One region of the Cupriavidus sp. UBA2010 genome, then DNA from elsewhere that is predicted to be linked to it. Evidence: riboswitches for the same ligand, from Rfam matches in the RefSeq annotation. Region 1 holds a riboswitch; the other holds the start of a gene.
The links. A riboswitch is a leader RNA that binds a small molecule or an ion and turns the genes downstream of it on or off. The one in region 1 is predicted to bind glycine.
Positions count from the first base shown of each region.

Region 1 (3,400 bases):
TCCACCGCCTGGTAAGCGTGCAGCGTGGCCACGTAATTGCGATACACCATCGCGGCCTGGTGCTCGTCCGCATCGCTCGCCTGCGCGAGCGCCGTCTCCGGATCGATCATGCCGTTTTTCCACAGCGAGATCGTGCTCTGCACGCTGCGGATCAGCTTCTTGTCCGTGGTGCCAAGCTGCTCCTGCACCAGACCGAAGCAGTCATCGGAATCCATGATGGAGAACTGCGGCTTCAGGCCAAGGTGCTCGGCTTCCATGCGCAGGATCTGCACGCCGAGCGAATGGAACGTGCAGACCGTGAGCTGCTTGAGCGGAATCCGCTTGCCCTCGCGCGTGGTCTTGCCCTCCATCAGCTTGCCGATGCGCTCCTGCATCTCCTTGGCCGCCTTGTTGGTGAACGTGACGGCGGCGATGTGGCGCGGCTCGAACCCCTTGTCCTCGATCAGGTGCGCGATCTTCTGCGTGATCACGCGCGTCTTGCCCGATCCGGCACCCGCCAGGACGAGGCATGGCCCGTCGAGATAGCGAACGGCTTCGGATTGCGCGGAATTGAGCCCGTGGGACATGTGATCTTTGATGAGGATTGGCCAGGATCGGCCGAAAAGGCGCGGATGAAGCACACCGGAGCCGGTGCGCCAAAGCTGGCGATGTTAACACGTGCCTCGTGTCACGCGCCTCGTGTCTGGTCGCACCCTGCACGTGTGTCGGAGACCGTCCTACGGCAAGCGTTTCGAGCCCGTAACAATCGTAAGCCGCGGGCACCCGGGCACGGCATCGGCCTCTCACTTATCACAGCGTGCCGCATGGCTGGCACGCGTGGCAGTACCGCATGTCGACAACAAAGCACTGGAGGCCATATGACTACGTTCCGCACGATTTCGAAGCTCACACTGATTGGTGTCACGCTTGCTGCCTTTGGCGGCTGCGCCGACATGACGCCGAAGCAGCGCAACACGGCGATCGGCGCGGGCGTCGGTGCCGTGGGTGGCGCCGTACTGACCGAAGGCAGCGCGCTGGGCACGCTCGGCGGCGCCGCCGTGGGTGGCGTGATCGGTAACGTCACGACCAAGGGTCACTAAGGGTTGTCCCAGGGCCGCTCATCAAGCGCCTGTTACCGGGCGCGATGACGGCCACCGACAGGTTGGCGAGGGCCGCCCGCAACGGGCGACCACGCACGGGACCGGGCCTGCCGCGCGAGGTTTGACAAAGGCAGACCGGTCCCGTACATTCACGCGCATCCGGCCGGGAGAGCGCGCAGCGATTGCGCCGCCGAAGGGGTATCACCCGAAAACTCTCAGGCACCATGGACTGGCTGGATCGGCATGCAACATGCACACAATGCATGCCGCACTCTGGAGAGCGACATCCGCTATTGCAAGGCAATGGTGAGCATGTCCACCGAAGGGGCGCACGAAGCACCATGCTTCGTAATCTCTCAGGTATCGAGGACAGAGGGGTCATCCGCGGCAGCGGACTGGTAGCGCATTGGCGCGACCGGACGCTGCGGCGGATGACCCTTTTTTCGTTTTCGAACCACGGTTTTCGAACCGAGCGCCCCCAAGGACATCCATGACGCTCCAGGCCACGCCCCTCAACGCCATCCACCGCGCCCTCGGCGCCCGCATGGTCGACTTCGGCGGTTGGGACATGCCCGTCAACTACGGCTCCCAGATCGAGGAACACAACGCGGTACGCGCTGACGCCGGTATGTTCGACGTCTCCCACATGTGCGTGGTGGACCTGAGCGGCACCCACACGCGCGCCTTCCTGCGCGGCCTGCTGGCCAACAACATCGACAAGCTGCAAACGCCGGGCAAGGCGCTCTATTCGTGCATGCTCGACGAGAAAGGCGGCGTCATCGACGACCTGATCGTCTACTTCTTTGCCGAGGACCGGTTCCGCCTGGTGGTCAACGCCAGCACGGCCATCGGCGACATCGAATGGATCCAGTCCCGCAACACGGCCACCGGCAGCGGCGTGACGATCACCCCGCGCCGTGGCGACCTGGCCCCGGCCGGCGTGAGCAAGCTGGCCATTGTTGCAGTGCAGGGTCCGAACGCACGCCAGAAGGTGTACGACGCATTCCCGTCGACCCAGCCCGCCGACGCGCTCAAGCCTTTCAACGCGGTGGTGGTGCACGACGCCGAGATGGGTGAACTGATGGTGGCCCGTACCGGCTACACCGGTGAAGACGGCTTCGAACTCGTTGTGCCGGCGGAGAACGTCGCGGGAATCTGGGAAAAGCTGTCCGCCTCGAGCGTGCGTCCCGCCGGACTCGGCGCGCGCGACACGCTGCGGCTGGAAGCCGGCATGAACCTGTACGGTCAGGACATGGATATCCACACGTCGCCGCTCGATGCGGGACTGTCGTGGACCGTCGACCTGCAAAGCGAGCGCAACTTCATCGGCAAGTCGGCGCTGCTGGCCAGTGGCCAGCAAAAGACCTTCGCCGGCCTGATCCTGCGAGACAAGGGTGGCGTGCTGCGCGCGCACCAGAAAGTCATCACCCCGGCCGGCGACGGCGAAATCACCAGCGGCACATTCAGCCCGTCGCTGTCGCAGTCGATCGCCTTTGCCCGCCTTCCCCGTGACATCACCCCCGGCACCGAGGTGCAGGTGGAGATTCGCGACCGCAAACTGACCGCGACTGTGGTTAAACTGCCGTTTGTGCGCAATGGCAAGGCACTCGTGAGCTGAGGCATCGCCCGGCTTCACACCAACGGTCGCCCTTACATCCCCCCGGCGGGCCAGCCAGGGGGGATGCCTGAAACAAGAAACACACTGCATTCCGGAGAACCTCAATGAATTTCCCCGCTGACCTGAAGTACACCGAGTCGCACGAATGGGTGCGCGTCGAGTCCGACGGCACGCTGACGATCGGCATCACCGATCACGCGCAGGACGCGCTCGGCGACATCGTCTTCCTGGAACTGCCCGAAGTGGGCAAGTCGGTCGGCGCCGGTGACGCGCTTGCCGTGGTGGAATCGGTAAAGGCCGCCTCCGACATCTACGCCCCGGTGGCTGGCGAAGTGATCGCCGTGAACGAAGCCGCCTCGGCCTCGCCGGAATCGGTCAACGCCAATGCGTTCGACGCCTGGCTGTTCAAGCTGAAGCCGGCCAACAGCGACGACGTGAACGGCCTGATGAGTGCCGACGCCTACAAGGCCAGCGTCGGCGCCTGAGCCCCGACACCCTGACTGATTCGATGCCGCAAACGCGGCGGCCAGGCTGACCACCTGCCGCCGCGCCCCCACGAGATTCCTTGCCATGAACGCCCCGCTCCCCATGAACGCTGCCGCCCAAGGTGCCCGGCCCACGCTGGCCGAACTGGAGGCGCGCGACGCCTTCGCCGCCCGTCATATCGGCCCCGATTCCGCCGAACAGCAACACATGCTCAAGG
Region 1 is NZ_DDCI01000015.1:204,386-207,785, reverse strand. It holds gene B2246_RS11830 (UvrD-helicase domain-containing protein) at 1-566, opposite strand, end outside; gene B2246_RS11825 (glycine zipper 2TM domain-containing protein) at 858-1,079, shown strand; glycine riboswitch at 1,234-1,321, shown strand; glycine riboswitch at 1,343-1,462, shown strand; gene gcvT (glycine cleavage system aminomethyltransferase GcvT) at 1,570-2,697, shown strand; gene gcvH (glycine cleavage system protein GcvH) at 2,802-3,182, shown strand; gene gcvP (aminomethyl-transferring glycine dehydrogenase) at 3,268-3,400, shown strand, end outside.

Region 2 (3,400 bases), on a different contig from region 1:
GGCGGACCTCGACGTCGATGCCCTGACCGGCATTCCGAATCGCCGCTACTTCCAGCGCGAGTCGCATGCCGCGGTGACACGCGCCTACGAACGCGGCACGGAAATCGGCCTGCTGATTCTGGATGTCGACCTGTTCAAGCAGTTCAACGATCTCTATGGCCATCCGCGTGGCGATGAGTGCCTGCGGCAGGTCGCGACGGCCTTGACCTGCGTGCTCGACGGCACGCAGTTTTGCGCCCGCCTGGGTGGCGAGGAGTTTGCCGTGGTGCTGCCGGATTCCACGTCCGAGGAGACGCGAACCATCGCGCGCCGGATGGTGGCAGCGGTGCGCGAGCTGGGCATTCCCCACCACGGCACGCCGGTGCAGCCGTTCGTGACGATCAGCGTCGGCGCGGTCTGCGCCGTGCCCGACGCGCCGCGCCTCGAGCCACTGCTGCATCGCGCCGACAGCGCCATGTACCGCGCCAAGCGGGCGGGCCGGAACCGCTACGTGGTCGATGGCGGGCTCTACCTGGAACTGCGCGGCAACTGACCCGGAATGAATTCGCGAGAATTCACACAGGGGCTTGCAAATTCCACAGGCTTCTGTAGAATTCGCGGCTCGCATCGCCCAGATGGCGGAATTGGTAGACGCACTAGGTTCAGGTCCTAGCGGTGGCAACACTGTGGAGGTTCGAGTCCTCTTCTGGGCACCAGATTCGAAAAGCCCCGCGCAAGCGGGGCTTTTTTCGTTTCTACGCCCGGAAAGAAAGGCTTCCCTCAGCCGTTGCCCACCACCAATCCGCCAACGCCCACGCGCCCTTGCTGCTCCGTAGCGGCGTGGCGCACGACATCCCCCACCATCTCGGCCGTCACGGCGGACAGCGTCCAGCCCAGATGCCCATGCCCTGTGTTGTAGAACACGTTAGCGGCATGGCCCCGACCGACGCGCGGCATCATGTTTGGCATCATCGGTCGCAACCCCGCCCAGGGCACCACGCTGCGGGTGCTGACGCCGGGGAAGCAAGCATGGACCCAGTCGATCAGCGGACGGATGCGATCGGCGCGGATGTCGCGGTCGACGCCATTGAACTCTGCGGTGCCGGCTATGCGGAATCGGTCCACGCCCAGACGGCTGGTGACAAGCTTGGTTTCGTCGTCGAGCAGGCTGACCGTGGGCGCCGAGGCCTGGCTTTCGGCGTCGTTGAGGTTGACCGTGATCGAATAGCCCTTGACCGGGTAGATGTTCACGCGGTCTCCGAGTTGGCGCGCGAATTCGCGGCTGGCAACGCCGGCGCAGACGACCACGGCGTCGAATTCGCGTGATGTCGTCTGGCCATCGTCAGCCGAGACGATCGTCACTCGCCGGCCGCTGGTCGACACGGCGCTCACGTCCTGGTTGTAGAGCATCTGCACGCCCAGTCTGCGCGCCGCCGCAGCGATACCAGTGGTGAACTTGTGGATGTCGCCGGTAGAGTCGCTTTCGGTGTAGTAGCCGCCGTAGTACCGGCCTGCCAGCGTCGGCTCGATGCTTCGCATCTCGTCCGGGGTCACCGCGCGCCGTTCGAGTCCGCCTTCGGTGAGCAGCTTCGAGACTTGCCCTGCGTGATCGAAGCCCGCCTTGTCCCGATAGATATGCAGGATGCCGCGCCGCTTGAGGTCGAAGTCGATGCCCTCCGCCTCCGCCCACGCAAACAGGTGCTGGCGCGCGGCAATGGCAAGCCGCGTGGTCTCCACCGTGTTGCGGCGGTAATGCGGGATCGATGCGATGAACTCGGCGAACCAGCTCAGCTTGTGCCAGGTCGGACGCGGATTGACGAGCAGCGGCGCGTCATTGCGCAGCATCCACTTCAGGCCCTTGGCCAGCGTGGACCAGTGCGTCCAGACTTCCGCGTTGGAGGCGGAGAGCTGTCCGCCGTTGGCGAACGAGGTTTCCATGGCCGCATAGCGGTGCCGTTCGAACAGGGTGACGGAGAACCCGCGTTTGGCCAGGGCGTAGGCCGTCGTGGCGCCGGTGATGCCGCCGCCGATCACTGCAATGGATTTCATGTCGAAGGTCTTTCAGGACGTCGTGGGATGGCAGTCCGCCGCGCACCATGCGCGGTTGCGGACGCCCCCTCTGTCCTTGACCTGAGAGATTCGCGGCACACGAACAATACGCGTGCCGCTTGCTCCTTCGGTACCGCCGGCTGACGTGCAAGCCGGGGTTCTTCAGAGTTCAATGGCGGGTACCGGTCCTTTTGCCTGAGAGTTTCCGGGGCGGTTGCTCCTTCGGCGCTGTGTCGGCCGGGCGGCTGGCACAGACTCTCCCGATACACGCGGGGTAAAACGATGGCAACTATGCCATATAAATCCGCTAGCGGTGCGGATCACCTGGCTTGCGCCCCGTGATCATGGCAGCGACGAGGTTCTCGCGGCCCTTGATGCTCATGACGATGGCCGCGGCCACATGCAGGATCACCAGCGCCAGCAGCCCGTTCGCCAGCCAGCGATGGATGTCGACTGGCAAATCCTCGCCCCAGAACGCATCGAGACGCGAGATCCAGCCGGTGACCGCCAGCGCCAGGATCAGCGCCCACATGGCCAGCATGGCGACGGCGCCCAGCGGCGTATGGCTGACATACCGCGGCGCGCGGCCGGCGACCAGTGCCTTGCCATAAGCCAGCATGGCGGACGGACGTGGCAGCCATGTGCGGAAACGCGCAGGCTGGCTGCCGATGAAGCCCCACAAGACCCGGAACAGCACCAGCCCCGCGGCGATGTAGCCGAGGGTCCGGTGCACCTTGTCTCCGGAGTCCTGGACGAGGTCAAAGCAGACGATGGCCGCCACGCTCCAGTGCGTGAAGCGCACGACCACGTCCCAGACGCGAATCGTGTCGGGGGCGTTCGTCCGGTCCGCGGGCGCCGACATGCTTAGCTGCCGATTTCCGATTTGACGATTTCAAGCGTCTTGGTGTCGAAGTAGATCTCGGCCTTGTTGCCATCCTTGGTCGTGCCGTAGATCTCGTAGCAATTGCCGTCCACCTTGAACTTCTTGATGTTGTAGCCCTGTTCCTGGATCTTGGCCTTGGCATCGGCTTCCGGCATCCATTCGGATTTCGGGTGCTTGGCGCAGTTGGCGCCGGCGAAAGCGGCGGTCGAGAACACTCCGGCAACGAGGAAAGCGGCAATCTTCTGCATGAACTTCTCCGGCAATGAGCCCCGCAAGGGGCGATGGCGGCATCCTAACTCAGAATGAGAGCCATTCTCAACACTGGGTTTCCCAGGGGGTGTCGGGCGCTCGCGGCCCAGCGGCTGGTCTTGGACCATTGCAGTCACCTGGCATACGATGAAACTGCCACGTGGGGGGCTCCAGCTTCTGGCCAATCCGGACCCGCAGGGAGATGTCATGCAGGGCTATCAACTCACCTTCTACACCCAG
Region 2 is NZ_DDCI01000014.1:181,677-185,076, reverse strand. It holds gene B2246_RS10910 (diguanylate cyclase domain-containing protein) at 1-532, shown strand, start outside; tRNA gene B2246_RS10905 (tRNA-Leu) at 609-695, shown strand; gene B2246_RS10900 (D-amino acid dehydrogenase) at 760-2,028, opposite strand; glycine riboswitch at 2,202-2,301, opposite strand; gene B2246_RS10895 (cytochrome b/b6 domain-containing protein) at 2,336-2,890, opposite strand; gene B2246_RS10890 (PepSY domain-containing protein) at 2,893-3,159, opposite strand; gene B2246_RS10885 (DUF190 domain-containing protein) at 3,368-3,400, shown strand, end outside.
Region 2: another riboswitch for glycine. It lies ahead of B2246_RS10900 (D-amino acid dehydrogenase); the one in region 1 lies ahead of gcvT (glycine cleavage system aminomethyltransferase GcvT).